DNA from 2 places in the Peribacillus sp. R9-11 genome. Region 2 is predicted to be linked to the other one. Evidence: riboswitches for the same ligand, from Rfam matches in the RefSeq annotation. Region 2 holds a riboswitch; the other holds the start of a gene.
The links. Region 2 has a riboswitch for S-adenosylmethionine ahead of RE409_RS02460 (sugar ABC transporter substrate-binding protein). Riboswitches for the same ligand answer to the same signal wherever they lie in the genome.

Region 1 (16,075 bases), 2.0 Mb from region 2:
CGTGATTCATCATCATAAGCCTCTGCAACGCTATATAAGAAATGCCTTGCTTTCAATAATTCCAAATCAATTTCTCCTAGAAGTTGTTGGACATTTGCTAGCTGGCTAATAGGTCCATTTAGACTATTTGGCGAATAATTATTAGCAAATTGTATAGCGTAATCTCTTGCAGCTTGCGCAATACCAAGGTAACAAGCTGGTATATGAAGAATCCATGCATTCAATTGGATGCCACTTGGTATTTCAGGAAGTTCGACAAGTTTTGAATCATCTACTTCTACCTCTTTAAGAACCAGATCATGGCTTCCAGTTCCCCTCATTGAAATTACGTCCCATGTTTCATCTATGGTTAGTCCTACTAAATCTTTATGTAGGAGAAAAAATCCAACCTTTTGCTTTTCTTCAATCCATGCAGATACTAGAAAATAAGTTAATACTGGGGACATGGTTGTAAAAGTTTTACGTCCTGAAATAACCCAAGAATTCTCTTTTTTGACAGCTTTTGTTCCAGGACGGCCTCCCCGGGTTGGACTTCCTGTTTGTGCTTCACTAACTGAACGATTCACTAAGGCACCATTTAGAACTTCATTAGCAAAAAAGTTTATGTTCTTATCTGTCCAACTCTTTTTTTCAAAAAGTTCGCCTATCACTCCAAGGTTCCAGCCAATGGAAAGTGCTGTTGTTGCATCAAAACTAGCCAATGTTTCTTGAAGGAGTATCATGTCATATATTTTTAAACCTCCGCCACCATAGGCTTTGGGAAGAGTTGAACTTGTATATCCCATATTTATTAAATCTTGAATGTGTTCTGTTGGGAAGGTTGCTAATTCATCAATTTGAGCAGAATTATTTTTGAATTTTGATTCTAGTTCATGTAACTTTTGTAACCACGTTTTTTGACTCTCTGTTTTAATAAATAAGTTAATCACGTTTTGCCCTCCTGCTATTTTAAAGGTTTACCTATTAATTTAACAAAATAATCCCTATTAGTCTTATTGGTTTAAATGATAATTGTGACGGTTTAAGTTGTCAAGGAATTTATATCCAGTAAATTAGTTAGAGATTTCCAAAAAATACATTGACTTTAAAATATTATCAATCTAATATTTAAATTATCAGTTACCATACTTAACCTACCAAAATAGTTGGTATTCAAGGGCAGCAGGTGGATCTACTATATGAGGATAGTTAAAGGTATGTAATAAGCATTATACAAATAAACAAAAGAAGGAGATTTTTTATGAAAAATAAAAAGTTTTTCAATGTGGTAGCCACCGGTTTAGCATTAGTAACCCTTTTAACAGGATGCGGTTCAAGTTCATCGTCCGGAAAAGAAGCAAATACAAATGAAGGTAGTAGCGACACAGAAGTAAAAAAGGTAAAAATAGCATATGACCAAGCGTCAAAACCAATGTCTTGGTTAGATGAGAAGGGAAATCCAACTGGTTACGATGTAGAAGTTATGAAATTGGTTGATGAATTACTTCCAGAATACGAATTTGAATATATTGGGACATCAAGTGATGACTTATTAGTAGGCATTGAACAAGGTAAATATCAAGCAGGGGTTAAAAATGCTTTCTGGACACAGGAAAGGACAGAGAAGTTTATCTTTCCTAAAGAATTCCTTGGGTTAAGCAGTGCAGGACTTGTGTTAAAGAAAGAAAATGAAAAGATAAAAAATCTAAAAGACTTTGCTTCAGCTGGTTTTTCTTTAGCACCAATTGCTGCAAACAACGCGCAATATACAATTGTTGATGAATATAACCAGGCCAATAAGGACAATAAAGTAAAATTAAAAGCCGGAGATGCATTCACAGTTGATGTAGTTCAATGGGTAAACGAAGGCCGTGTAGACGGTGGAATAGCAATTGAGGGAGCTTTTAAGAAGCAAGTAGCAGAAGATGGTCCATATCATAATTTAAAAAATGATCTCGTTTACAATGAATTCGCAGTAATCAAAACTTGGCCATTGTTTAACAAAAAAGAACAAGAATTTGCAGACGCTTATGATGAAGCAATCAAAAAGTTAAAAGAAGAAAAGAAGACAAATCAGTTAAGTACAGAATTTTACGGAAGAGATTTGTTTGAGGTATTGGAAACTGTAAAAAGATAACAACACTCTAATCTACCAGAGCCTAAAAAAGTCAATCACTGAGGCTATACTTGTCACTTTCTTATTTTAGGTTGTTGAGTGGGTAACCTCAATTCAAACCTAAAAAGTAAAGGAGTGGCAAGTTTTTGTATATATACCTCTAATATTGAAGAATGATTACGTTTTGAATATTGAACCTTTTAAATAGGAAAAAGAAGATGGATGTGAAACATGGAGAAATACTTTGATGTAAATTACATAGTTGAATCAGTACCAATATTAATTCCTTTTCTAAAAGTAACATTAATGGTTGCTGGTCTTTCGGTCCTATTCGGGACAATCCTAGGTTTCATCTTAGCAGCCATGAAAATAGGAAATAGTAAAATTGCTAAGAAAATTGCCTATGGGTATACAACAATATTAAGATGTACACCATCTATTGTTCTCCTATTTCTAACTTATTATGGGATTCCAGCAATTGCAGATAATTTTGGCGTAAACCTAAACGACATTGACAAAGCGGTATTTGTTGTTATTACCTTTTCGCTTCAATTTGCAGCTGCCATGTCTGAGGTTATCAGAACATCGTATGAATCTATAGATAGAGGGCAATTTGAAGCTGCAGTAAGTGTAGGATTAAGTAATACACAAGCGTATTGGAGAATTATTTTACCGCAAGGTTTTGTAGTTGCTTTACCAAACTTCGGTAACAGCTTACTTGAGTTGATGAAAGAAGGAGCCCTAGCATATACAATCGGATTGATAGATATCATGGGGAAAGCAGAGCTTATAATCGCTGGGAATTATAATACTCATGCATTAGAAATTTATCTTGCTTTAGCTGTTATTTACTGGATATTATCGATTGCTATTGAACAACTATTCTTAAAATTAGAGAAGGTATTTAGTAAAGGAAAACAAGTGATAACAACTACATAGGGGGTGACAGAGTGTCAGAAGGATTGGATTATAAATTTTTAGTGGAAACCTTTTTTGTAGCATTATCAGGGGTGCCCACGGCGTTATTCATTACAATTGTAGCTTTACTTGTTGCGCTTCCGTTAGGATTTTTGCTTGCTTTAACAAGAATAAATCAAATTCCAGTTTTAAATCGTGTAGCACAGATATATGTTTCCTTTGTAAGAGGAACTCCTGTCATAATTCAAATTTTTATTATTTATAGCAGTGTACCCTTACTGCTAGCTTCGATATTTGATAAGTATAACATCGAAATGAATGTATACGATGTAAATCCAATTTGGTACGCATTCATTGTTTTTTCATTGAATACGACAGCTATTCTAATAGAAGTGTTTCGTTCAGCAATAAGCACAGTGAGTAAGGGACAACTAGAAGCTGCTTATTCAGTCGGATTAACAAATGTCCAAGCATTTAGAAGAATTATCATTCCACAGACATTAGTTGTAGCATTACCAAATATTTGTACAGCAACAGTCAATCTAATTAAAGCAACATCTCTCGGATATGCATTGTCATTGCAAGAAATTACTCTAAGAGCCAAGGTAGCTGCCAATGTAGGCTACAATTATGTTGAGGCTTATATTGATATCTTTCTTGTATACCTGATTTTATGTAGTTTAGTAGAGTATTTATTTAAGCTGTATGAAAAACGTTTAAGTAGGTATAGAGCAGTAGGTATTTGAAATGAAGCAGGAGGTGGACATGATGTTAGAAATTACAAATATCCATAAATCATTTGGAGAAAATGAGATTTTAAAAGGTGTAGATTTAAAAATAGAAAAGGGTGACGTGGTAGTAATTCTGGGCCCAAGCGGTTCAGGAAAGACAACATTACTTCGATGCATTAACTTTCTTGAAAAAGCAGATCAAGGACATGCAATTTTTGGGGATATTGATGTAAATCTTAAAACAGCATCAAAAAAGGCGATTCATGGAATTAGGCAAAAGATAGCTTTTGTATTTCAAAATTATAATCTGTTTAATAATAAAACGGCATTAGAAAATGTGACAGAAGGTCTTGTTATTGGAAGGAAGATTGCGAAAGCCGAAGCAAATGAGATTGGTAAAAAAGCATTAGATAAAGTAGGTCTGTCAGAAAAATACAATGCTTACCCTATTGAACTATCAGGTGGTCAGCAACAAAGGGTTGGCATTGCGAGAGCAGTAGCTTTAAATCCTGACATTATTCTATTTGACGAACCAACTTCTGCACTTGATCCTGAACTTGTCGGTGAAGTTTTAACAGTAATGAAGCAAATAGCAAAAGAAGGAACAACCATGTTAGTAGTCACGCATGAAATGTCTTTTGCAAAGGATGTAGCAAACAGAGTAATATTTATGGATGCTGGTGTCGTAGTAGAAGAAGGATCACCTAAAGATATTTTTGTGAAACCAAAAGAAGAAAGAACAAAGAAGTTCTTAAAAAGAGTCTTACCGGAGGATTATATTTTTTACATTTAATTTTTAAATGAAATTAAGAGTTAATAAGAAAAGGGTGAATTTTTGAAGCTGATCCAGAGCGATAGATTAATAGCGATCACTCTATACATATAAGTAATTAAAACAAACGCATAGTAATCCATACTTGTGTTGAAATAAAAAATCATTCTTTTCAGTAATAATCAATGAAATTATGGGCTTCAGTGTAGCCTATATGAAGTAGTCAAAAAACGAATTACCTATGAAAACCTGCTTGGGAATTTCGTGTAAATAACTAGTGATCCTACGAGATGAAATTAACTCTTCACTTTATCACTAGATTAAAAAAATTGCATAATTGAACGTATGTTTTCAATGCTTTTCTCCTTGCGTTTAGTTAATTGATGACGGTGCTCTTTAGTTTTTACAAGTGTGTTTTTGGTTTATAATAACAATTATCAAGCCATATCAGGGGGTGAAACTTTGAATGAATATAATGTTACAGTTAAGAATGGCAGCACAGTAATTCTGTCAGAAATTATTAAAGCTGAAGATGAAAGAGAAGTCGTTGGCACACTATTGATTACTAGCGAATTATTTAATCAACCTTTTACTGACATTAGGATTTTAGAACGCTAATTTGTTACTGAACTCTCCATTTGTTACAATCATAATAAATCTTAAAACAGTAGGCGATATTATGTGCGGGCGTTTCACCCTTTTCACAGACATTGAAGAAATAATTGACAGGTTTGATATTCAAGCGCCATTTAATGCCGAGTACCAATTCAGCTACAACATAGCACCTTCTCACTCTGTCTTATCCGTTATTAATGACGGATCTAGGAATCGACTTGGATATCTTCGTTGGGGACTCATACCTTACTGGGCAAAAGATGAGAAAATGGGCTACAAGATGATTAATGCCCGAGCGGAGACCATTGCTGAGAAAACAAGTTTTAAGAATTCGTATAAGAAGAAACGGTGTTTGATACTTGCCGACTCTTTTTATGAGTGGAAGAAGACACCAGAACGTAAAATACCTATGCGAATAAAACTTAAGAGTAATGCCCCATTTGGAATGGCTGGTCTCTGGGAATCATGGAAATCACCTGAAGGTATCACGATATATTCCTGCTCAGTTATTACCACTACTCCGAATGAGCTAATGACTAGTATTCATGATCGCATGCCAGTTATACTTAAACCTGAAGATGAAAAGACTTGGCTGGATCCTTCAATTAATGATACTGCATATCTACAGCAATACTTAAAATCATTTGATACTGAACAGATGGAAGCTTTTGAGGTATCGAATGATGTGAACTCACCTAAAAATAATTCACCTAAGTTAATACACCAAATTTGCTGAGAGGTCCTAGGACCTCTTTTTGTTTTTCTCTTTTCAATTAAAGGTGAAGTACTTTATCATCATTCATAAGTTCCTCTTTACTCATTTGAAAAAAACCTCTTTATAAAATACTTTAGGCTACACCTTGCGGAAATACATAAAATACTGTACTCTTATATTTGCTTTTCGATGCGGGTATCGATGTCACTTTCCTAGAGTGAATGGATGAAAAGCTAGGACTGCAAAAAGACAACTTAGCAATCGAACAATGCAGTGCACTTGTTAACCTGCCTGATTCTTTACTCGTAGACATCGGAACATTTGATAATATCATTACGTAATTTGGATCTTCTTATCAAGAGAGACGGAGGGACTGGCCCGAAGATGTCTCGGCAGCAGACTTAATAGGAGTGCTGTGCCAAATCCAGCAGGCGAATACGTCTGAAAGATGAGGAGGGTGTTTTTTATAGATTAAAAGACCTCTTCTTATTGTTTAATAGAAGAGGTCTTTTTTCACGTTCGATGGTTTAGCTTTAGCTTCGTATTGGCTATTATGCTTTTGGAGTCATGCTTACAATAATATGAAAGAAATGTTGGATCTTACTAGAATTTTTTACCGAATTAGTTCAATGAATAAGGGCTATGACATATTTGTCATGGGAAAAATAAAAAGAGGTGTTCATCATGAGTACAAACAATAAAGGGAATCCTTGGGCTTTAGTCCCATTTGTCGTTTTTTTAATTTTATTTATAGGTTCCGGGGTTATTACAAGAGATTTTTATTCATTTCCGGTGATTGTGGCGATTGCGATTGCATCAGCGGCTGCATTGGCAATGAATCGAAAAGAGTCTTTCAATCAAAAAGTTGAAATCTTTTGTAAAGGTGCCGGGGACTCCAATATTATGTTAATGGTTATCATTTTCCTTTTGGCCGGTGCTTTTTCAGAAGTGGCGAATGGAATGGGTGCGGTAGAATCAACGGTGAATCTTGCGTTATCGGTATTTCCGCAAAATCTATTAATGGTAGGTATTTTCATTATCGCTTGTTTTATTTCTCTATCTATGGGGACAAGCATGGGAACAATCGTAGCGCTAGCACCTATAGGTGTAGGAATTAGTGAACAAACCGATATTTCGCTTGCCCTTTCAATGGCCGCCGTTATCGGTGGTGCGATGTTTGGTGACAACCTATCTTTCATTTCAGATACGACAATCGCAGCTGTTCGAACGCAGGGAACGAAAATGAAGGATAAGTTTAAAGTGAATTTTTTCATTGTTTTACCTGCGGCCATCATCACATGTGTCATCCTTGGCTTTTTAACAATGGGTGAACAAGCAGCTATCTCTCAACATTCCTATAATTGGGTGAAGATTCTACCTTATATTTGCGTTTTGATCACTGCATTAGCTGGAGTCAATGTGTTCCTTGTCCTCTCCATCGGTATTGTGTTTGCCGGAATTATCGGGTTAGCGGATGGTAGTTATCAACTGATGGGCGTCATTCAAAAAATGGGGGATGGAATGGCGGGAATGTATGAGATCTCTTTTCTTGCCATTTTAATTGCTGGTATGGTGTCAGTCATCAAACATAACGGCGGCATCGATTATCTTCTCCACGTCGTGACCCGTAATAGCAAATCAAGAAAAGGTGCTGAATTCAGCATTGCCGGTTTAGTCGGTTTGACAAATCTATCTACGGCAAATAACACGATTTCTATTATCATTGCCGGTCCGCTAGCCAAAAATATTGCGGAAAAGTATGGCATCGATCCCCGTAAATCGGCGAGCTTGCTTGACGTTTTTGCTTGTTGTATTCAAGGGTTAATTCCATATGGGGCACAACTGCTTGTTGCGGCGGGGGTAGCACAAATTTCACCTGTAAGTATTTTACCCTATTCTTTTTACCCAGTATTAATTGGGATTTGTGGAGTCATAGCCATTTTGATTGGTTTTCCGCGATTTTCAGGGAGCGAAGAGAAGAAACATACTTCTTGAAAAAGTGAATTAAACAGAAAAACACCCTGAATCTTTAGATCTAGGGTGTTTTTTTATATGCGTCCATTTTAATAAATATATATTTAGCTTTTATTCATAGAACTCTTTACAATTTTGATCTTAGAAGGGTTCAATTGAAAGTATCAGAAATCGTGGGAGAATAATTATTTATATTTAGAAATGATACAGAATATTATATCATTCTTATTCTCGATGGGAGTTTCCCGATTCATTCCTCAAATTTATGAATGAAATAAATTGAATGGTAGGATATAATAGATTATTGTATTGGGGATTCATTCTTGAATCTCCCTTTTTTACTATGGACTTCTATCGTTTATCTTACCGAGAGAATGGGGAAATAAACAATGGTTGTCAATTGCTATCATATATAAGTTAATAATTAGAGGTGGTTTGTTTTTAATGGAGATGTTAGGAAGTTTTATTAGTGGAACAAATGATTTACTGTGGTCAAAAATACTGATTATTATGCTGATTGGATTGGGTCTTTATTTTTCCGTTCGTACGAAGTTTGTCCAATTCAGAATGGTAGGGGAAATGTTCAGGCTTTTGGGAGAAGGTGCCACAGCGGATAAAAAAGGTGTGACATCGTTTCAGGCTTTTTGCATCAGTACTGCTTCACGGGTTGGAACAGGTAACCTTGCAGGTGTTGCCATAGCCATCACAATGGGTGGTCCAGGAGCCGTTTTCTGGATGTGGTTAATAGCACTTATCGGGTCTGCCTCTGCCTTCATTGAAAGTACACTTGCACAAATTTATAAGGTCAAGGATGGCGATACATTCCGAGGTGGCCCTGCTTATTATATGGAAAAAGCATTGAATGCCCGTTGGATGGGTATCACGTTTGCTGTATTGATTTCGCTTACATTTGGGCTTGCTTTCAACTCTGTACAAGCCAACACGATCACAAGTGCGTTCAATGAATCGTTTGGGATCGATAAGTGGGTTACGGCAATCATCCTTGCTCTTGTTACGGCTGTCATCATTTTTGGAGGCATTAAAATGATTGCAAAAGTATCTGAAGTCATCGTACCGATTATGGCAGGAGCATATGTGATAGTAGCATTGATTATCATTATCATGAATATTACCGAGTTACCTGGTGTTTTTGTTTTAATCTTTGAAAGTGCTTTTGATGGATTAAGGGAAGTTGCTGGCGGAGCACTAGGCGCTGCCATGATGCAAGGAATCAAGAGAGGTCTATTTTCTAATGAAGCCGGGATGGGTAGTGCCCCTAATGCAGGTGCGACAGCAGATGTCAGTCATCCCGTAAAACAAGGGCTCATTCAGTCTCTTGGTGTATTTGTGGATACGCTTGTCATTTGTAGTTCGACCGCCTTCATCATTTTGTTCTCAGGCCTGTATACATCGAAGGAAACAGATGGTATAGTCCTTACCCAAAATGCACTTGGTACGGCATTAGGATCTTGGGCTGGCATTTTCCTTGCCATTATCGTACTGTTATTCGCCTTTAGTTCCATAGTTGGTAACTACTATTATGGAGAGTCGAACATTGGCTTTATTAATGAAAATAAAGTTTGGTTAAACTTATATCGTATCGCAGTCGTTGGGATGGTGATTTTCGGTTCGCTTGCTTCACTCAAGTTTGTATGGGGTCTAGCTGACTTGCTGATGGGGTTAATGGCCATTATCAACTTAATCGCCATAGCCTTACTTGGAAAAATTGCATTTGCTGCACTAGCCGATTATCAAAAACAAAAGAAGAGTGGAAAAAACCCAGTTTTCCATGTAAACAATATTAAAGGTTTGAAGAATGTGGAATGTTGGGGTGATCCATCCGATAATGTGGATGAGAGTAAGAGCAATCGAAAGTTAAAGATAAATTAAGGCATTTCAGCTTGTAGAAAAGTCCCTTTTTTTGGGACAAGTCTATAAGCTTTTTTTGTATAGGCGATGTTAAATCTAAATGTTGATATGTATACATTAAGAAAGGGAACTCTTGATACATATTAAGTTCCCTTTTTAATTCAACTAACGCTACCCTTTACTTGATTAAGGATTACTCCAAAATCAACGTTATATTTTTATTATCAAGGATAATTTCTTCTACCCAATTAAATATAGTTGAACCAATGTTCATTTTTGCATCCCTTATTTCTTTAATTACTTTTTCTTCATTACTTGGATGGCAATTTTTCAACATCTCATTCAGTATGGTTATTGTTTCTCCGTACACTAAATCGATTTTAGATTTGACAGAATTTCTCCAAAAAATTGTATATTCTTCTTCAACTTCTATATCACCGAAACCACCAAATAAAATATCATTAAATGCATCGAGACTTCCATTCCACTTGTATTTTCCAGAGAGAACTACATTCGAAAACTCGTTACAGAGTCCATTAAAGTCCGAAAAATTTTCACCATCTAAGACAAAAACTTTGTTAAATTTAATCACCTCTAATACATCATTTTCGTTATTTTAATTAAATCGCCTTCTTCAACTCAATACTTCTTTAGTGAAATAAGAATTAACTCGTCAAACTGAATTTTGACATAGGACGTAACTTCTATATATATTTTAAACGAACTTCAAGTTTTAGAGATAGAAAAAAATTATTAAAAAAACTCCTTCCTGAATTTAAGAGTTTAGACTTCAATTCGGCTAGTGTTAAAGGGTTAGAGAAAAATAGTTCTTGCCACTTCTTATGAGGCAATGGGAGCTAAAATAGTGGATAGCATGTTAACTAACATTGCAGATGATAACTTAAATTATTCGTTTATAGGTGGGAGAATATCAGCATATAAAAAGCATATGTCCTTTCTTATTCCACTATCGGGGCAGAAGAGTTGAATAAGGAAGTGGATACGTTGAGACAATATTGGAATAAGAAAAAGGCAAACTTTCTTTAATATGGGCTGGGTGAAATATAATACCGATAATACAAAACGTTATTAAACTCATGTAGCATACTTATACTGGCTTATGAAGTGATAATTTATAGGGGGATAATATGGAACTTTCTTTATTATTAGAGTATGGCTGGGTATTAATTATTTTGATTTTTTTAGAAGGTTTATTATCTGCAGATAATGCTTTAGTTTTAGCTATTATGTCAAAACATTTACCAGAAGAACTGCAAAAAAAAGCGATTAATATTGGGTTGCTATTAGCTTTTATATTTAGGATTGGTGCAATCTTTATTATTTCGTACCTTTTCCACGTTTGGCAAGTTCAAGCAATTGGGGCTGCTTATTTAATTTTCATCTCATTAAAACATTTACTAAAAAAGGACCACGGAGAAAAAGAGAAAAAAGGGAAAAGCTATCGTATGACTATTGTGCAAATTGCATTAGCTGATATCGCCTTCGCTGTTGATTCTATTTTAGCAGCGGTAGCTCTTGTCATTGCCCTGCCAGATACACCAATGGGGGAAATTGGGGGGATGGATGGCGCACAATTTATAGTTATTTTATTAGGAGCAATTGCTGGTTTAATTGTTATTAGGTTTGCAGCAGGCTACTTCGTTAAGATATTGACAGAACGCCCTAGTCTTGAAACTGCAGCAATGTTACTCGTTGGTTGGGTTGGGTTTAAGTTATTAATGCATACTCTTGCGCATCCAGCCTTGCACATTATTCCTCACGAGTTTGTTGAAGGACCTATTTGGAATACAATCTTTTGGTCAGTAATGCTGCTTATTGCATTAGGTGGATGGTTTTTATCTAAAGGAAGAACAGAAAAACAGTGAAGCAAAATAAATATATTTGTCTGTAAAAAAATAACGATTTTTAAATTGACAAACGTTCATTCCGTTTACTAATTTTGAGTTATTTGATAATTAAACGAAAAAGTTTTGTTCAACTAAGGGGTGCTTTACTTTAATAAGGGAGGTTGCTGCGGCAACCTTTTTTTCTTACCTACTAAAGGGGGAGGTGAGTGGTGGAAGGAAAAGTTCATCAAGAAGTTGCATATCTTCTTTCTAAACTCTGAAGAAGAAATTGATGATGAAGAATAACAGAAATTCTTATTAAGCAAAAAGGGTTATTGGTGAAGGAGGACTTATAAAAAAGCCGATTCCTTAGTGTTTTAGGGAATTACTTTTCATTTGGGAATATCAAAGTCACCATTGATCAAAATGGAAGATAGAATGAAATATGAGAGAAATCATAATAGAACTATGCTTTTGAGGAACAATAAATTGAAAAGATATAAAAAGGATACAAAGCGAGGAGTTTTATGAAAAAGATAGCAATGTTTTTCCTATGTCTTCTTATCTTAATTTTTCCATCACAAGTTATTGCTCAACGAAAAGTACCTATTTTAATTTATCATTCGATTGACGAGTTTAATGGACACGGTTCTATGGAGTTATATGTAACCCCAAAGAATTTCGAGAAACAAATGATTTATTTACGAGACCATGGCTACACATTATTAACTTTTGATCGATGGCAAGACATTAATAAAGTAAACAAACCCATTTTCATTACCTTTGATGACGGATACAAAAACAACCTGAATGCATTTGCTATCTTTCAAAAATTGAAAAACGAACGTTTTAAACCATCTGGTACCATGTTTGTTATATCTGACTTTATTGGTCGCTCAAACCGATTATCGAAATCGGATTTGAAAACGATGGCTGATTCGGGTATGATCTCAATTCAGTCTCATACTGCTACACATCCTGACTTGACGAAAATTAAAAATTATGAATATGAAATGAAAGGGTCCAAAGATAAAATTCAAAAAATAACGGGCAAACCAGTTTATGCACTTGCGTATCCATACGGGAATTTCAATGACAAAGTCGTAGCAGAAACGAAGAAATATTATTTGTTTGGACTTACGACAACTCCTGAACCATTTTCTGAGAAGGGCATTAAAGACGAACTCTATCTTTTACCACGAATCTATATCAAATATTCAACTAGCCTTGACGACTTTGCAAAGATTGTTGACAGAGAATGAAGGCGGTTCCTATTCCAAGTAATTGCTTTTTCTATTGGACCTAAGGGAAAAGTAATAGTGCTTATAAGCTAATGGATCAGAAACAAGGAAAATTTCAAATAAAAAAGGAGGATGAAATTAACCTCATTCTTCAACTTCAATTGGGCGCTTTTTTGAAAAAATAACATTAAACGGAGTTCATAAAAATGGATAGGAATGATGGATATGGATACTGAAATACCTCCATGTTTCCCATTCAAATAAGATTGAACCCTCTGGTTGTTAAATCAGTGATAAATCATTTTTTTATCTTTATTGAATATTGGATTATTTTTTACGCAAAATACCATTGTTATTACTTCATGCTGTCAATCTATATGAGATGACAAATGAAACCAAGTTTCCCTGTTTTAATAAAATAGGCAAGATAAAAATAATTCGAAATAAGGAGTGAATTCTATGGATAGCAAGGAATCAAAAAAGGATTCTTTAGATATAGCTGGAAGAATTTATGACGTCAGTGATTATAAACGAAAGGATACATTGTCCTATGGGCTTGCTAAAACCCACGAGCAAGTTTCGGATACCTATACGGAAGGTGAAATGCAATCTATAGTTGATGATGTAGACGGAAAGAATATAGAGATAAAAGGGGAAGAGGCTGAAGAAGAAAGCCAATAAAATAATTAGGGATAAATACCAGGGCATTGCATGAGCTTTCAAGAGTGATACTTTGCAGCTACTTGTGTTTCTCTGAGGTTAAAACTATCCAGGTATTGGGGTACCGACTCAATTACCTGGATAGTGAAGAATATCTCCATTTTATCCCCTAGTTTGTTTTGACCTAATGAAACAGGCTAGGGGTTGCTTCTTAATTAACCTTTTCAATCTCCATTTTTTGAAGTAATTCTTCTTTCGTTCTAGGGGCAGGGTCTTTTTCTGTGAATATCTTTGATTGAATAAGTGATTGAAACATTTCAAATATCCATGGTTTTTCTAAATGTGCTTGATACAAAAGGTCTTCATGATGAAAAATAGTGACAGGATCTCCTTGATATATGACCTTTCCATCGTTCATGACAATGATTTCGTCAGCCCATTGATAGGCTAAGTTAACATCATGGGTTGATAAAATGATTGTTTTATCAGGGAGATGGATGTTATCCAAAAGAGCCATAATCTGTTTGGAAAAATAAGAATCCAATCCCGCCGTAGGCTCATCTAGGATCCAGACTTCGGGTTCCATGGCTAACACACCAGCTATGGCAACACGCTTCTTTTGTCCTAAGCTCAAAAAATGGGTGGGCTTATCTTTCAATTCTGTTACTTCTGTTTGGGCCATCGCCCATTCAACTTTCTCCCGCACGACATCTCTTTCCCAACCTAAGTTCATCGGTCCAAACGATATATCCTGTTGAACATTAGCGGAAAAAAGTTGTGAATCCGGGTCTTGAAAAACGATTCCAATCTGTTTTCGTAATAGTAATAATGTTTTTCTGTCATATTTTAATTTCTTTCCCTTAAATTTGATGGATCCTGTTGTTGGCTTTAATAGACCGTTTAAATGTTGGAATAAAGTTGACTTACCGGCACCGTTATTGCCTAATAAAGCAATTTTTTTACCTTGTTGAATAGTAAGAGAAAGATCTTTTAATGCGAACGTCCCATCTGCGAATTGATGGGTGAGGCCATCTATATTAAAAATATGTTCTTCCATTATCGAACTGCCCCCAATTTATATATATCTATAAATAAAGAATAAGCTTACTAGAGTTACAATGGTAATCAGCCAATTACGAGAGGAATAAGTGTAAGAGTCATCGATAAATGAAATATTCTCTTGATACCCTCTTGCGTTCATTGCCATCGTTAATTGTTCAGAGCGCTGAAACACTCCTAAAAACAGGGAAGATATGAGTAACCCGAGAGATCGAATTCCCTTCCTCACTGAACTATACCCAAGCCGTGATGACTGTGATTGATGAATGGCCATAGCTGTATCTAAAAAAATAAAGATGAAGCGATAAGTTAATTCGATTAAATCAATCAGCAATGAAGGCAGTTTCAGCTTACGCAATACATATAGTATAACTGTGATGGGAGTAGTTAAGGTTAGGAAATATAAACAGCTGATACTGCTTAATACAACAACGATTAGACCAATTACCGTTTTTATACTGTCTTCGCTGATAAATATTTGCCAGCTGCCGAAATTCCAGGACCACCATACATTTGGTATCGAAGTGAATTTACTTGCGAATGAAAAAAGGATGGTAATTGTACCTGATAGTACAAAAAATCCAGGTAATAAGAGTAATTTTAGATAATAAGAGATTGGGATTTTTGCCCCGAAAATGATAAAAGCACTCATCACGGTAAAGGTGATGAGTGAGACGGTCGTATCCCTCACTGCTAAAGAAAACAACAAAAGGGAGAGGGCAAAAATCATTTTCTCTAAAGGATGTACATGCTTTAGCCGGTTGAAATAGGCGTATTTATCTATGAGTAACATGTTTTGCCTGTTCGTCCTTTTCTTGAACGGACTGTTTATTTTTTTGTCGCATAACGCCGATGAAGTATCCTATGAATCCGGCGCCAATCGCGGCTTGGAGAGCAAACAATAAGCTTTCGGTTTCTGCACCTGGCGGCTCCCAGATACTGTTGAACCAAGGCTTATATTCTGGTTGGATTTTAGTGATGGCTTCTTCCGCCACTCCATCAGCTCCACCAAATTCTGTTCCTTGTTGGGTGATTAACGGAATTATAGCAAGTATGACGACTAGAAAAAGCAACAATAAACTTTTTTTCATGCTAACGAGCCTCCTTAGATAACACTCGCAGTAATTTCAATTCGCCTAGATTGTATTTCTTCAAGAAATTCATGACAACGACTGTCAATAAACCTTCACTGATTGCTAAAGGTATTTGGGTAAGGGCAAAGATTCCTGAAAATTTAGTGAATGAGGCCATGAATCCACCTACCTCCGATGGGAAAGCTAAAGCAAGTTGTACAGAAGTTATCACATAGGTGCCCAAATCTCCGAAAGCTGCTGCTAAGAAAACAGCAAGAGAGAAGGACCAACCTAATTTAGTAGCGCCTTTGAATACAAAATAAGCAATGAACGGCCCGCAAACAGCCATGGAAAAGGCATTGGCTCCTAGCGTAGTTAGTCCTCCATGAGCTAGTAATACAGCTTGAAATAACAGAACAATAGAACCGACGACACTCATGGCCAGTGGCCCAAACAAGATTGAACCTAAACCGACGCCGGTAGGGTGTGAAGAGCTTCCTGTAACG
Region 2 (16,075 bases):
AGCTTTCTGTCTATTACCGGGATGCTTATGCCGGTTTGCTTGAAGGAACACACTTAATCAAAGATTTGAGTCCTGTTGTGCCGAGATTGTTGGAAAATTGGTTGAAAATCGCGGATGGAGAGCTTTCGTTATTTGCAGCGGCTTCCGTTCTGTCATGGAATGAAATTTTCCCTGATACAATTAATGCACTGGTTGTTCAGGATGCAGAAAGTCTGTTAGCAAAATCGCCTAAATTGGGAGGCGGATTGGAAGCGGGCGAAAAACTGTTCAATTCCATTATTCAGTGGGCTGAAGAGAATAACTTAACAGTTGGCAATAAACTGAAATGGATGGTAGACGGACTTAAGGATACCGAAAATTTCAATCTTCTTCTTGTCGGAAGCACAGGCAATGGCAAAACATCCTTTATTCAGTCGCTTGCTGGAGAGAGTATTGCTGCCGAGGACCATTCGTCCCTTGTCAGTGTCAAAGATGGAGATAATCTGGAAATCTATGAAATTACAGATACAGATCACAAAGTCGTTGGTGAGTTAACTGAATTGGATGAAACACGCCGTCAGCGCGGAACCATTGTCGACGTGACCCTTATTAGTGACTACCTAAAAAATAATCGCCTGCGTTTACTTGATACACCAGGGTTCAATGGGGAAAAAAGTGTAGACTCTGATTTCCAAGGGTATTTACAGGGCAGCGATGGATTGATGTTTGTTCTCGATGCACGAGCGCCTTTCACCGGTAGTGAACGAGATTTGTTATTGGAAATTCAAATGATGGCACCGAAACTTCCGATTCATTTCTTACTAAATAAGATGGATACGATTTACAGTGACCAAGTGGCAGTCCGGATGGAAGATGAAACATGGGATAAAGTGAATGCGTATTTCCCGAACGCAAAAGTATTTGCGTTCTCCAAACTTTATGACAGCAAACAGCAGTTACAGGACCTTTCATCCTTCCTTGATTCGAATTATCAAGCTGATAATTGGAAGGAAAGAAGATCTGAGAAGATTCTTGCATTCATTCGCAAAACGTTATCTTACCTGCTAGAAAAACGGGCAGCTAATGAGCGGAAATGCGAGCACTCAATTTCTTGGAATGAGCAGATGGAAGTCAAATTGAATGGAGCCGTCAATCAACTGGCAGATTTGGAAAAAGAAAAAAGTGAAAATATCATAAGGTCGTATCGTTCAATTAAAGAAGAAGTGAAAAAACAGCTTTCTTCAAGAATCCCTGAATTACTAAGAGAATGTTCTAAATCATTAACGGAAAGTAGCGATTTCAGCCAAGTTCATATACAGTTGAACGATGAAATGAATGAGCAGATTCAGGCATATATTTCAGACAAGATTATGCCGCAATATTACCGTTCTCTTCAAGACTGGATTGCTACATCTCAGTTGGAATTTACACAAATTCAACAGTTTATGGATGAGATGAGCACAGGGTTCAATGAATTGTACAAAGAAGAGCGAATTACACTTGCGGGAGACTTTAGAGTTTTGGATGATTGGCGCCGTGATGCGGATCGGATGACAAGCAGTATCCGCATTGAAGACGTTAATATTTTACTACGCCGGACCCCATCGCAATTGCTGCTTAAAGGGGCAGGGAAGTTGTTTGGAGCGATTCCGCAAAATAAAGCTAATATGTACAACCGGTATAAGAAGTACCTAGAAAGTGAAGACTACCAGGATGTTGCAGAGATGATCAGTGACCGTTTCCTTACACAATTCGGATTGTTTGAAAAATCTTTGGATAGAGATATCTCACTTTTCTATCGCAGTTCATTTGCCTTACTTCAAAAAACGATAGAACAAACACAGACTGAAATCAAAGATCATCAGGCAGCACTGGAGCATATGAGAGAAAATCCGGAAGTATACCGTGACCCGATTACTCTATTTGAAGTGAAACTACGTCAGTTAGAAAGACTTGAAAAGATCGAGAAAAAGCGTCTGGCTAAGCTACAAAGAAAATAAGTGTAATAAGAAACATTTTAAATATTCAAAAATCTATTGACTTTACGACTATATCCCTATAAAGTGGTAATTACGAAAAACGTAACACATTATATTCTCTTATCAAGAGTGGCGGAGGGACTGGCCCTAAGATGCCCAGCAACCGTTCCATTAGGAATTGGTGCTAAATCCTGCAAAACAGAAATGTTTTGACAGATAAGAGAGGGACAAGTCTGCAAATCAGCTGATTAAACCTCTCTATTCTAGAGAGGTTTTTATTTTGGGATTTACACCAACCTAATTGATAAGATTAATGAGTGAAAAGAAGGGGGAACTAAAATGAGGAAGTCAATTTTTAAAAGGGTTTTCGTTTCGGTCATAGCTTCGGCTTTGCTTTTAACGGGCTGCTCTTCAGGACAAAGTTCAACAGAATCAAAGAAGGATGAAAAAGTATCTTTTAAAAATGTTCCAGAACGATTTGCAAAAGGGGAAGGTGCCAAAATCAAAGTCATTCGTAAGATTGGCGGAGATGATCATACGGCTCAATATTTAGCTGGAGCGAAGGAAGAAGGAGAAGCATTAGGTTTTCAAGTGGATACGTATACAGCAAATGGCGATACGGCTAAATTCCATGATGCAATCGCCCAGGCTTTACAAGAAGATTATGACGGCTATATTATCTCCCATGGTGATGATGCAGCAACAGTGAATGACGTTCAAAAGTTGGTTGATGCAGGAAAGAGCGTTGTTACATTCGACTCTATTAGCGACTTATCTAAAATTGACGGTGTGACCTTAACTTCACAGGATGATGAAGCATTGGCAACTCTGGCTTTTGATAAATTGATAGAAGAACAAAAAGGTGAAGCAGCGATCGCATACCTTTGGGTAGATGGTTTCCCACCAATGGTGAGAAGAAATGCGGTGTATCAGGGAAAATTAAAAGAAAATCCTGGGATTAAAGAAGTCGAAAGATTCGGAGTAGCATCTGCAGATACTTCGGTTCAGACACAAAATGCGGTAGCCGCAATGTTGAATAAATATCCCAAAGGCAAACTAGATGCGATTTTCGCAACATGGGATGCATTCGCAATTGGAGCGGCTCGTGCGATTAAAGAAGCTGGCCGCGATGAAGTGAAGATATACGGAATCGACGTATCTAATGCTGATCTTCAAGAGATTCAAGCGAAAGGCAGCTCTTGGTCTTACACGGCAGCTGTCGATCCGAAATTGATTGGTGCAGTGAATATGAGGATTTTGGCAAAAAAATTAGCGGGTGAAGAAACACCGCAAACATATGACTTAGAAGCTTCACTTATTTCACAAGAGCAGATTCAAGCTTCAAAAGAAGCGGTCAACATGGCCAACTTGTCCGGTATTGTCGAAGGATGGGGAGTATCAACGGAATTTGAAGAAGAATGGATGAAAGTATTGAAAGATCATTATAAAAAGTAAAAAACAGAGTCATTAGACACTCTCTTTCTAGTGAAGAGAGTGTCTGTTTAATAGGGGGAATGGGCATGAGCACACAACTAGAAATGAAAAAGATATCGATTGGATTTCCGGGAGTAAAGGCGCTTAGTGAAGTTGATTTTTCAGTACAATCAGGGACAGCACATGCAGTGGTCGGCGCAAACGGAGCAGGGAAATCTACGCTAATGAAGGTCTTATCGGGCGCTCATGCCCATTATACAGGTGAAATTTTTCTGGATGGAAAGAAGCAGGATATCCGTTCACCGAAGGCTGCACAGGAACAAGGTATTCAAATTGTTTATCAGGAAGTAGATACGGCACTCATTCCTTATTTAACTGTTGGGGAAAATGTAATGTTGAATGATACGGTGCAAAACATGGGCAAAAAACAGATGGTCCATTGGAAAGAGTTGCATAGAAAAGCCACTTATATCCTGGCAGAGATGAAAATTGGTGTCTCTTCGAAAAAGCTGGTGAGAGATCTTACCTTGGCTGAAAAACAGATGGTTCTGATTGCAAGAGCAGTCTCGACGGAATGCAAATTCCTGATCCTCGACGAACCAACTGCTCCGTTAAGTTATACGGAGACGTCAGAACTATTTCGAATTGTAAATGAATTAAAGCAAAGAGGCGTTGGCATCATTTTTATTTCCCATCGTCTTCCAGAGATTTTTGAAATTTGTGAAGAAATTACGATTATGAGGAATGGGAAAAGTGTTGCATGTCGAGAAGTAGCGGATATTACCCAAAACGAAGTGGTCGAGGGAATGCTTGGGAAAACAATGGATGAACAGTTCCCTGTTGTAAATGCTGCGATTGGTGAAGTTGTTCTGGAAGTGAAGGGACTGTCAGATGCCGAAAAAGTTAAAAATGTTAGCCTTCATCTAAAAGCAGGAGAGATTGTTGGTTTGGCAGGATTGGTTGGAGCAGGGAAAACAGAGCTGTGTAAAACCCTATTCGGTCATACTGCTATCACAACAGGGGAAGTCGTGATGAATGGTAGAAAGCTTTCATTGAAAACACCGTATCATGCAGTAAAAAGTGGTCTAGCACTTGTACCGGAAGAACGCAGGAAAGAAGGCATTCTTGTTCAGGAATCAGTTGCAACGAACTTGACTGCAGCAAGTGTCGGAAAATTCAGCAAGATATTCAGCTTTGTAGATCGTAAGGCGGAAAAGAAAAAAGCGAAGGAAATTATTACGAGTCTTGGTATTAAAACCCCTTCAGAGGAAGCTAAGGTTGAAAACTTGTCAGGTGGTAATCAACAAAAGGTCGCTATCGGAAAGTGGCTGATTGCTGATGCAGATGTATACATATTTGATGAACCTACAAAAGGCGTCGATGTAGGGGCCAAGAAGGACATATTCGAATTGATTGCCCAACTTGCCAGAAATGGGAAGGCAATTATATATGCATCATCTGAGTTGTCTGAAATCATCGGTATTACTAATCGAACTTATGTGTTATATGGTGGAAAGACAGTCATCGAATTAGAGACAAGCAAAACCAATGAAGAAGAACTACTATTCTACTCAACAGGAGGCAAATAGGATGAGTACACCGATTCCTGTTCTCACACAGACAACAAAAGCGAAGAAAAAAGTAGACTTATTCGACTTTTTCTATAAATACGGCACAATCTTGACGATTATCATTTTGGTTGGGATATTTGCCGTTTCAAATCCATCTTTCATTCAAGCTAATAATCTAATTAACATTCTGCGTTCTATTTCAATCGTGACCATTATTGCGATTGGAATTACGATATCCTTAACTGTGGATGGTTTTGACCTATCCGTTGGTTCTGTAGCATCATTGGCTAATGCGATCGTCATTTCGATGTTTGTTTGGTTTTCGCAGGATACCCTGATTGCCATATTAGCTGCAATCGGTGCGTCGCTTGTAGTAGGAGCATTAAATTCATTCATGATTGTAAAATTGAGAATTCCTGACATGCTTATGACATTAGCGACCATGTTCATCATCCAAGGGATTGCTCTTACCTATACAAAAGGAGCAACGGTTTCACAAAATATGGTCATGCCTGATGGAACGTTCGCTGAAGGACTGATCAGCCCATTTTTCGCTAAGATTGGACAGGTCCCTTGGATTATTCTGATCATGGCAGTCATTGTGATAGCTACCCATATCTTTTTGACTTATACCAAGCACGGTGGTTATATGTACATTATTGGGGGAAATAAGGAAGCTGCCAGACTTTCTGGAATTTCGGTAAATAAATACAAAGTACTGGCCTATCTCCTTTCGGCTCTCTTTGCCGCAATCGGGGGAATTGTCCTTGCTTCCCGTGTCATGACATCCGAAATCAATTCCGGGTCTCCTTACTTAATGGATGCTGTTGCAGCAGCATTTATTGGTTCATCCGTTCTAGGAGCAGGGAAACCGAATGCCTTCGGAACCTTCATCGGTGCAGTCCTGATTGGAATCCTTCAAAACGGACTGATTATGATGTCTGTCCCATACTACGCGATGGACATCGTTAAAGGAACCGTACTTGCCCTAGCGCTAGCGGTTACCTATTATAAGCAAAAACACTAGACTTATGTGTGAATGACACCTTATTTTTCATCGTAAAGTAATCCGCAAAACGTTAAATATACCAGAATCGTTACCTATTGAATGCAACAGTTCTGGTATATTTTTATTTTGGATTATGCATTTCCAAAACTAATACCATCATAATTTTCTTCCTGTAAAACTCCAAACACTCTGATCGTGATGTACCCCATGTGTTAAATCACTTTCTTTCGAAGATGCTTTTTTCATCCTCGTTCTTTTAAAAAATAGAAACTTGATATTTCAGGTTCTGTTTAATTATTCTCCTATTTAAAGTTTTGGATTTCCTCGTTGCCTTTGAATTTGTTATCTGCCAATATGCCGATTTCTTCAATATGCTTTCGGGCTGTTTCATCGCCTAATTTATATATGATGGCGTACAGCTTTTTCATAGCTTCATCGTATTTATCATTTGCCCGGTCATGATGATAGAGAAGATAAGGTACATGAGAACGAGCGTATGACTCCAAGTCATCTGTTCGATGTTCCTCTAGGCATTGCTTTAATTCTGCTAGTTCTTCGACTGTAGCGTGTATAGTAAAGCTTGGATTTTCCTCAAGTTTTTTTCCTAGTACATCGCCGCTGACCAAATCCACATGATAGGTCTGTTTTTCCTGCATCATTTTTTCATCACCCTTTCAAGCGTTTATCTATGATGTACCACTATTTGTAAAAATATAATCATAAAAGTGAACATTCTCCATAATAAATCGATAGAGATAAAGATGTCAGATATTTCTTGTAAAATCGGGTAAGATAGATTTATAGAATAATATGGAAGTGTATGTGTATTCAGTAAAAGTGAGGAGTGACTTTTTGAAGAGATTACTCATATTTATTTTAATGATGGCATTAATTGTTTCAGGCTGTACAACCAGGAATTACGATTCCAACATGGAGCTAGGAAAAAGTCAGGTGGAAGAGGAAAATTATTTAGAGGCCCATGAGGCATTTGAATTAGCGTATAAAGAAGACCAAACAGGGGAGACGAAAGAGTTAATGGAACTTTGCGTCCTTTTGGCAGATGGAATGAAGAAATACGAGGAACAAGATTTTGAGGCGGCTCAAGTGTTTTTTGAAGAAGCTGCTGCATATAAGGCAAATTATGAGAAAGGTAAACTCATGGTACAAAAGGCAATTGGAATGTCCTCAGAAACTGGAGAAGCCAGTGCTGAGCCAGTTGAAGACACTGAGGCAGAGCAATCGAGGGATGAGTCTGAAAACCCAGTTACCGAGTCAGAAGAAGAGGATGAGCCAGTGGAGGCCCCCGCCACATCGAAGCTAGCTGATAAAGGAAATCACGAGAGTAACAAGGATTTAGATAAGACATTGACGAAAGCTCAGGCGGAAAATCTGGTGAAAGACTACGCTGACATGGAAAACTATCCTCAGCTTCAAATTCAATATGATCGTGAAGATGAAAAGGGAGATTACATATTCCAAGTGTTTGAAATGGCCAATGACAGTAAGGGAAGTGGGCATAAGGCTACTTGGGGTTGGTATGGCGTGAATAAGAAGACAAAAGAAGTCTATGAGCTTATGTAAGAAATAGAATGGATGAAAAAGGTGCCTTGTTATTTGAGGCATCTTTTTTCGTAATGGGGGGTAAGAAATCTCAGAGCTATTAACCAGTCAATATTGTTCTTTTTTCGGTCATATCTACATTAATTTTATCTTTTTTGTAAAAAGTTTGCCGTATTCTTTATTTCTTAAGAATTTTTTAATAATTACTGTTTATGATGGAGCCAAGTAAAGGACTTTCATAGGAGGGATAAAGGATGGAGAATTATAATGGGGATGAGCAAGTTCGGGTGAAAGCTGAACCGAAAAAGGGAAAGTCGCTTTGGTTAACTAGTCTTGTTTCTGGAACTGTTGCTTCTATAGTTACATCTTCTGTGTTTGTATTTGGCGGAGATTTTATAGATGCAGAGAAAAATACAGTGACCGAATCATCACAAACTGCAGGGGCAGAACAAACCGAGAGCGTGGAAAAGAATAAGAGTATAAATACAGAAAAGTTATCGACAAGCACAGATTCAAATGAAAGAGCAGATATGGTTGAATCAGCTTCAAAATCGATTGTAGGTGTCGTAAATTTACAAGAGATGCAAAATCAGAACCCATTCCAGCAGCAAAGCACGGAGAGCGAAACTGTTGAGAGCGGCACGGGGTCAGGAGTTATTTATAAAAAAGATAATGGTAAGGCCTATATCATCACGAATAATCATGTTATTGAAGGAGCTAAGGAAGTAGAAATTTCATTGTATGATGGACAAAAGGCAACTGCAACAGTTGTTGGTGCAGATGCTTTAACAGACCTAGCGGTTTTGACGATTGATGCCTCGGTAGCACCAGAGGGAATTAATTTTGGGGATTCAGATAGAATGCGTCCAGGTGAAGAAGTTTTGGCCATTGGTAACCCTCTCGGACTTGATTTCTCACGTTCGGTTACGCAAGGAATTGTAAGTGCAACTGGGCGTTCTATATCAGTCGATACATCTGACGGAGAGTGGGAACTTGATGTCCTTCAAACAGATGCGGCAATTAATCCTGGCAACAGTGGAGGTGCATTAATCAATACTGCTGGTGAAGTAATAGGCATAAACAGTTTGAAAATTTCTGAAAGCGGTGTGGAAGGCTTAGGTTTCGCTATACCAAGTAATGACGTAATACCGATTGTAACGGAACTGATTGAAAATGGAAAAATCACGCGGCCATATTTAGGGGTCAGCTTGGCGAACACAGAAGAACTTCCACAGTATTATCTTCAAAATGTCCCTGAGGCTGCAAAGTCAGGAGTAATGGTAACGGGTATAGAAACTGGATCGGCTGCTGCAAATGGTGGACTTAAGCAACAGGATATCATTGTAGAGATTGATGGAACGAAAATTAGTACCTCTGCTGAATTAAGGAAACATCTATACACAGATAAGAAAATTGGCGACAAAGTAAAAGTTAAAGTGTATCGAGGTAATGAAGAGAAAACCTTAACGATTACGTTACAAAATTCATAAAAAAAGAGAAATGACTCCTGAGCAATTGGCAGGAGTCATTTTTATAGCTAATGAGTTGATAAAATATTTGGGTAAATAATAAAAAATAAATGATAGTATAAAAAATGGATATTATCGGAAAAATAGGTAGTGTATTTTAACTATTTGGTTTATTTTCCATATAGTCTTGAATACCTAAAAGTGAGTTGTAATCACTTTAATTTGTCAAGGTTTTCATTGTGAATATATTGAAAATTATAAAAAGTTTGACAAATTTGTGAAATGTCATAAAATAGAAAGAAAGGGGATGAAATAATGGAAGCTAATCAGAAGATGTTAGATGCAGTGAAGTGGGTATCAGGCACAGGTTGTGTAATCGGAATTATTATTTTTGCTTTAAGTTTATTTGTAAGCGATTACAATAAGGATTATATTTTAACTGCTGTTGGAATGGCCATTACTTTAAGCGCAGCTGCCATTTTCCTAGTTGGTATATTTTTTGTCCTGACAGAAGAAATGGTGATGAACACACATAAGGGTGAAAGAGTTGTACCGGAAACAACTAAAATCATAAAAATAAATTCAAAAGTTAAAACAAAAAGAAGTACCGAATTCAGTAACTAAAGCAATTAATAGAGGGTAATAAACGTTTGTATAGATGGCCTTCTTATCATCAGATTCACAAACATGCATGAACATAACTAGTTGTTCGCTACTTGCAGGAATGAAGCTTCTATAAGGACTATCATTCCTGTTCTGAAAGAAAGGTCATATATATCAACACCAAGAGCCACGGCTGTAAGAACCATGGAGAATATGAACCCCATTACATGTCCACGTGGAAATAACTGTTTCATACTCAAATTTCATTTCAGGTAGATGAAGCTACATCCGGAATACTAGTGAAGAATCAGCTGTCGGTACGATAGTGAAGTTGTATTCTGGAACTGGGAACAGAGAGTAGCCCACTCTAGAGAACGCGTATTCAAAGGATCGCTTGAAATATTTCTTGGGCATGGCAGTAGGTTGTACACGATTAAAGCGTAACCAACTAGTAAACAAGTGCTCCAACAATGAAAGCATATTCAATGATCCAAATCCAGTTGATTTAGAATATGTGTACATACAACATAGCTTGGCCATCCACACCAAACTCACTACATTCCTGAATGAAAAGTTCTAACTCTACATTCTGAACTCTGAACTATACCACGAAAAATGGACACTTTAAAAAGGTCCATTTTTCGTGGTTTTCTATGTGCATATAATAAAAGAAACAAAAGGGATGCAGTTGTCAAAATTGGATATTTAAGTAGTGAGTTTCCTTTATTCGTAGGTGGAGGAATTCCAGAAAAGTGAATGGACTAATGCGCTTGAAGTAACATGTGGGGAAACGGCCTGCCCCCTGGTCACTTTATAAATTTTGAGGTGTGAAAGGATATCCTTTTTCATGCCCCATTCATAATTACAAAACACAAATAGCCTGCTCCCGCAAAAATAGGAGGACAGGACTAAACAGCAGTTTAGGAAAAGTAATACTGACAGGGCAATAAGTATTGCGAGAAGAAGGAACCTGATTACCAATCATATATTATTATTGTTCTTAAATAAGATTAACCCGATTATAGAGTACAAGCCCCCATTTTCCTTTCCCCTATTTTAACCAAGCCTATTAGAATGGCTAAATGTGCCACAGCAAATGTCCTAGAAAGGCATTCAAGTAGGCATCATAAAGGATCAAAATGTTCATTTCACACTCTTTGTTTCCTTATATATATATAAGGGCAAGTGTTGTACGACAAGTGTAATGAAGCAGGGAACACAACATCATATACAATGCCGTTACCGAGTCCATGGTCGAGTGAGAAAAATTCGTTTTTAATCCTGGATACCATCAACATCCAATAACGATTCCATTGATAGCTATCTTCTTAACAGGAGAGGTAATAAAATTCTAAATATTCGGTAATTTAAATCAGGTCTTGAGTAATGTACGAGGAAGAATATAATGTGAAAATTCATTATATTAAAGTAACATTATATGGAAAATAAACCGGGGATACTTGCAAATCCTCACTAATAAGAATAAGCGAATTCTCCGTAAGTAAGATATTAAACATTTATTATATTTCATTTCATAAAGATTTTCGAACATTTCAGTTCAGTTACCATCTTCTTACTGCTCTTTCATGAACTTTATGTGACAGATGTCACTTTGTATTGTCTTTTTATACACTTGGGATTAATATTGGTATGTCGGGGTTTGTGAACATGGTAACACTTTGTCCGAATAATTACCAATAGGAATTTTATTATGTAAGAAAGGGGTAGTACTATGAAAATAAAATGGGCTTTATTAACTATACTTTTTACTATTGCCACTGTGCTAACCGGTTGCGATAACCCATTAATGGTCTTGGACCCTAAAGGGCCAGTAGCTGCAACACAAGCAGATGTTATTATGATTTCGATATGGACAATGGCCTTTGTCGTTCTTGTCGTTATTGTACTGTATATCTTCATGATAATGAAATATCGTGCTTCCAAACAGCGTGATGATTATGAACCACCTCATATTGAAGGAAGTAAGGTTCTTGAAATAATTTGGGTTGCGATCCCAATTTTAATCGTCGCTTTCCTATCAGTTGTTACTGTTAAAACAACAAATGAAGTTGAGGCAACACCTAAAGGATACCAAGAGCAAGAACCGTTAGTTATTTATGCTTCATCTTCTAACTGGAAGTGGCATTTTAGTTATCCGGAAGAAGATATCGAAACAGTTAACTATCTGTTTTTACCGACTAACCGACCAATTGAATTTAAACTTTATTCATTCGGACCAATCTCTAGTTTCTGGATTCCACAACTTGGAGGACAAAAATACGCGATGTCGGACATGGTTAACACGTTGCACTTAGCAGCTGATGTACCAGGAGAGTATATGGGTCGAAATTCAAACTTCAGTGGTTCAGGTTTTGCTCAGCAAACGTTCAACGTTAATGTACTGTCTGCAAAAGAATACGATAAGTGGGTAGATGAAATTAAAGCTACTGCTAAACCGCTTACTGAGGAAAAATTCAATAAATTATTAGAACCTGGTCATGTGGGACAATCCACTTACACTGGAACTCACTTAGAGTTTTCTCCAGCTCCTGAAGGGGAACATGCTGGTCATGACCACGGATCTTCTGATACTGAAGAAAATGATTCCAAAGATTCACACGAGGAACATTCAGAACACAGCAACATGAATCATGATCACTAAGAATTAATTTCGTTCGATAAAACAACTAGGTTTACAAGATAAGGAATATTTTCCTGAAAGGAGTCACAAAAGTATGGATTACTTTGATCGATTTGCCGTACCTCATCCAAGTCCTGCAATTTATGCATCCATGGTTGCCATTGGCTTAACCATGATTGCGGTTGTTGCCGGAATTACCTATTTTAAAAAATGGGGTTACTTATGGCGTGAGTGGTTAACAACGGTTGACCATAAACGTATTGGTATCATGTACATCTTGTCAGCACTACTTATGCTTTTCCGTGGTGGCGCCGATGCTATCATGATGCGTGCTCAAACGGCTGTTCCTGATAACGGTTTGTTGGATGGACAGCATTATAATGAAATATTTACAACACACGGGGTCGTCATGATTCTGTTCATGGCTATGCCATTTATCATTGGGTTAATGAACATTGTTACACCATTACAAATTGGAGCGCGTGACGTAGCATTCCCACGTCTAAACGCAGTAAGCTTCTGGTTATTCTTCATGGGGGCAATGCTATTTAACATCTCTTTCGTAGTCGGTGGTTCTCCTGATGCAGGTTGGACATCTTACTTCCCGCTGGCAAGTAACGATTTCAGTGAATCAGTAGGTTCGAACTATTACGCGATTGCAATTCAAATAGCTGGTATCGGTACATTACTGACTGGTATCAACTTTATCGTAACCATCTTGAAAATGAGAGCACCTGGTATGAACTTAATGAAAATGCCAATGTTCACATGGTCTATCTTGATCACAAACTTCATTATCGTTTTCGCTTTCCCTGTATTGACAGTGGCACTTGCGTTGATGACAATGGATCGTCTATTCGGAACTCAATTCTTTACGATGGCCAATGGCGGTAGCGATATGCTTTGGGCAAACTTGTTCTGGGTTTGGGGACATCCTGAAGTTTATATAGTTATTCTTCCGGCATTCGGTATTTACAGTGAAATCATTTCAACTTTTGCACGTCGTAACCTGTACGGATATAATTCGATGGTTATCTCTATGGTAGCTATTTCTACTCTATCTTTCGTTGTATGGGCTCACCATTTCTATACAATGGGTCACGGTGCAATGGTTAATGGTATCTTCTCGATTACCACGATGGCAATTGCCGTTCCGACCGGTGTTAAGATTTTCAACTGGTTGTTCACGCTTTGGAAAGGTAAAATCGTTTTTACTGTTCCAATGTTATACTCTCTAGCTTTCATTCCGATTTTCACGCTCGGTGGGGTAACAGGGGTTATGCTTGCCATGGCAAGTGCTGACTACCAATACCATAATACAATGTTCTTAGTAGCTCACTTCCACTACGTTTTAATCCCTGGTACTGTATTTGCCGTACTTGCTGGTTTCACGTACTGGTGGCCAAAAATGTTTGGTTTCATGTTGAGCGAAAAAATTGGGAAATGGTCGTTCTGGTTCATTACAATCAGCTTTAATGTAACATTCTTCCCGATGTTCATCACTGGTTTGGATGGGCAAGCACGTCGTATGTATACGTACTCTGAATCAACAGGCTATGGTCCATTGAATATGCTCTCTTTCGTTGGAGCGATTGGCTTAGCAATAGGGTTCGCGCTTATTGTGTACAACATCTATTGGAGTACTCGTTATGCATCAAGAAATATTTCAAACGATCCATGGGATGCACGTTCTCTAGAGTGGGCTACTCATACACCAATACCAGAATATAACTTTGCAATTGTGCCTACAGTTGATTCTACAGAAGCATTCTGGGATTCTAAGAAAAAGGGCTTTAAATTATTTGGCGGTAAAGTAGAAAAGATTCATATGCCAAATAACAGTGGCGTGCCGTTTATCATGAGCTGTATCTTCTTCGTTTGGGGCTTTGCAATGGTATTCAGCATGTGGATCATTGCAATCATTGCAACACTTGGTATCTTTGCTTGTATGGCTCACCGTTCATTCGAAAAAGATCACGGACGTTATATCTCCGTTGAAGAGATTGAAGAAACTGAAAATAAATTGCGAGGTGCTAAGTAATGAAAATAGATAACTCGCTGCCACTAGAATATAGCACGGAAGAAAATCGCTTAAAGATTTTTGGGTTCTGGATTTTCCTAGGAGCAGAAATAGCTCTTTTCGCTACACTGTTCGCCACTTATTTTGTATTAGTTAACGGTACTGGAAATGGTCCAACAGGGGAACACCTTTTTAAAGTACCAACCCTAATGCTTCAAACAATTTTTCTTTTAACTAGTAGTTTTACCATTGGACTTGGAATCAATGCAATGAGACTTGGTAGTAAGAAAGCGATGCTTAGTTTCTTCGTTATTACTCTAATTCTTGGTTTAGGCTTTTTGGGAGTCGAAATCTATGAATTCGTGGAGTATGTACATGAAGGAGCAACGATTCAAACAAGTGCTTTCTTATCTAGTTTGTTTACGTTACTAGGTACGCATGGAGCTCACGTTACACTTGGTTTATTCTGGGGAACATTCATCATTCTGCAGGTTAAAAAACGCGGTCTGATTCCAGAAACAGCAAACAAAGCTTTCATCTTTTCTCTTTACTGGCATTTCTTAGACGTTGTCTGGATTTTCATCTTCAGTTTCGTCTACCTGAAAGGAATGATGTAATATGAAACAATTATTCCCACGGGGCCAAGTTATGGGATTTGCCTTTTCACTAATCCTGACTTTGGTTGCACTATCAGTTATAGTGTTTGATCTCTCACTTAAAATGGCAATGATCATCCTACTTGTTACAGCCTTCATGCAAGCAGCACTTCAATTGGTAATGTTCATGCATGCAGGAGAGTCTGAGGATAAAGCATCGATTTACACAAACGTTTATTACGGATTGTTTGTTGCATTGGTTACAATTTTCGGTACAATGCTAACAATGATTTGGGGATATCAATAATCCATTCCTACAAAACTGGGCGTCTTGATGACGCCCAGTTTTTTTGTATTTAATTATAGTAAGTTTTGGAATTTATATATCATTCTATTCACTTCATCATAGAAATTTGTATTGTTATGAAGGATGAAGATGAACCAATTAAGTTTAGTATAACCATTTCAGAATGTTTTATTTACAGGGAATGGTAGAAAATATGGGTAAGAAGATAGGAGCTAGATTCGTTATACACAAGAATTCCTTGAAAATTCGAGGAATCTTCAAAAAAAAACATCTTTTTTCATAATAATTTAAATAATAAATGTTGAGTTTTTACCCTGATCATTGCTCATTATTTCTAGGACGAGATAGCGGCCCCTTTATTGGGTCTTTTACTGTTTGATCGGATTATCGACGGGCTTACCTTAGATTCATTTGGAGGAGAGGGTAATGGTAATGCCTTTAATAATTCTTCCGGGTTTTGAAGAGAATAATAATCATCCTTTTATATAAAAAAGAAAGCAACAAGCCGTTAAAATAATTTAGTGGCTTCTATAATTTCCTTAATTTCTACTATACTGTGTACGTTTTAGACTGGTTAAGCATTAATCTACGTCTTCGTATCTTTAGTGCCCTTCTTCAAGAACCCGTTTGTTTAAGTACAACGTTTCACAATAAGTGAAACGTTAATAGAATGGTCACATCTTCAAAGAAATACTGTCCGCCCCCTTTGATATAATAAGGGATATAATAATTAATTTAGAACTTAGCGGAGATGATGAAATATGACATTGCCTGTTTTGATTTTAACAATTCTCATAAGCTTGGTTAAGCTATTAGTTACCTGTCTTCCAACCGATGCAGTGAATTGGATTATAAGCAAATTTAAACTGCATTCAGAACTTAGTGACGCGAATTGCATCGTAACCTT

Region 1: linked by a shared signal. The riboswitch ahead of RE409_RS12155 (Na+/H+ antiporter NhaC family protein) and the one ahead of RE409_RS02460 (sugar ABC transporter substrate-binding protein) in region 2 are both predicted to bind S-adenosylmethionine.

What each region holds. Positions count from the first base shown of each region.
Region 1 covers NZ_CP133763.1:2,495,129-2,511,203, forward strand. Annotated here, with positions in the region: gene RE409_RS12120 (acyl-CoA dehydrogenase family protein) at 1-926, opposite strand, end outside; gene RE409_RS12125 (transporter substrate-binding domain-containing protein) at 1,241-2,116, shown strand; gene RE409_RS12130 (amino acid ABC transporter permease) at 2,327-3,034, shown strand; gene RE409_RS12135 (amino acid ABC transporter permease) at 3,046-3,759, shown strand; gene RE409_RS12140 (amino acid ABC transporter ATP-binding protein) at 3,782-4,537, shown strand; gene RE409_RS12145 (hypothetical protein) at 4,979-5,134, shown strand; gene RE409_RS12150 (SOS response-associated peptidase) at 5,196-5,867, shown strand; SAM riboswitch class I at 6,196-6,301, shown strand; gene RE409_RS12155 (Na+/H+ antiporter NhaC family protein) at 6,531-7,841, shown strand; gene RE409_RS12160 (alanine/glycine:cation symporter family protein) at 8,265-9,710, shown strand; gene RE409_RS12165 (barstar family protein) at 9,883-10,281, opposite strand; gene RE409_RS12170 (TerC family protein) at 10,838-11,575, shown strand; gene RE409_RS12175 (polysaccharide deacetylase family protein) at 12,064-12,798, shown strand; gene RE409_RS12180 (YozQ family protein) at 13,237-13,458, shown strand; gene RE409_RS12185 (energy-coupling factor ABC transporter ATP-binding protein) at 13,649-14,494, opposite strand; gene cbiQ (cobalt ECF transporter T component CbiQ) at 14,513-15,289, opposite strand; gene RE409_RS12195 (energy-coupling factor ABC transporter substrate-binding protein) at 15,273-15,587, opposite strand; gene RE409_RS12200 (energy-coupling factor ABC transporter permease) at 15,589-16,075, opposite strand, start outside.
Region 2 covers NZ_CP133763.1:505,822-521,896, forward strand. Annotated here, with positions in the region: gene RE409_RS02455 (GTPase domain-containing protein) at 1-1,979, shown strand, start outside; SAM riboswitch class I at 2,076-2,181, shown strand; gene RE409_RS02460 (sugar ABC transporter substrate-binding protein) at 2,298-3,413, shown strand; gene RE409_RS02465 (sugar ABC transporter ATP-binding protein) at 3,479-4,981, shown strand; gene RE409_RS02470 (ABC transporter permease) at 4,983-5,990, shown strand; gene RE409_RS02475 (hydrolase) at 6,275-6,631, opposite strand; gene RE409_RS02480 (COG3014 family protein) at 6,825-7,553, shown strand; gene RE409_RS02485 (S1C family serine protease) at 7,787-9,022, shown strand; gene RE409_RS02490 (hypothetical protein) at 9,317-9,625, shown strand; gene RE409_RS30585 (cytochrome C oxidase subunit IV family protein) at 9,703-9,858, opposite strand; gene RE409_RS02500 (hypothetical protein) at 9,887-10,159, opposite strand; gene qoxA (cytochrome aa3 quinol oxidase subunit II) at 11,337-12,266, shown strand; gene qoxB (cytochrome aa3 quinol oxidase subunit I) at 12,340-14,286, shown strand; gene qoxC (cytochrome aa3 quinol oxidase subunit III) at 14,286-14,882, shown strand; gene qoxD (cytochrome aa3 quinol oxidase subunit IV) at 14,884-15,168, shown strand; gene RE409_RS02525 (YfmQ family protein) at 15,930-16,075, shown strand, end outside.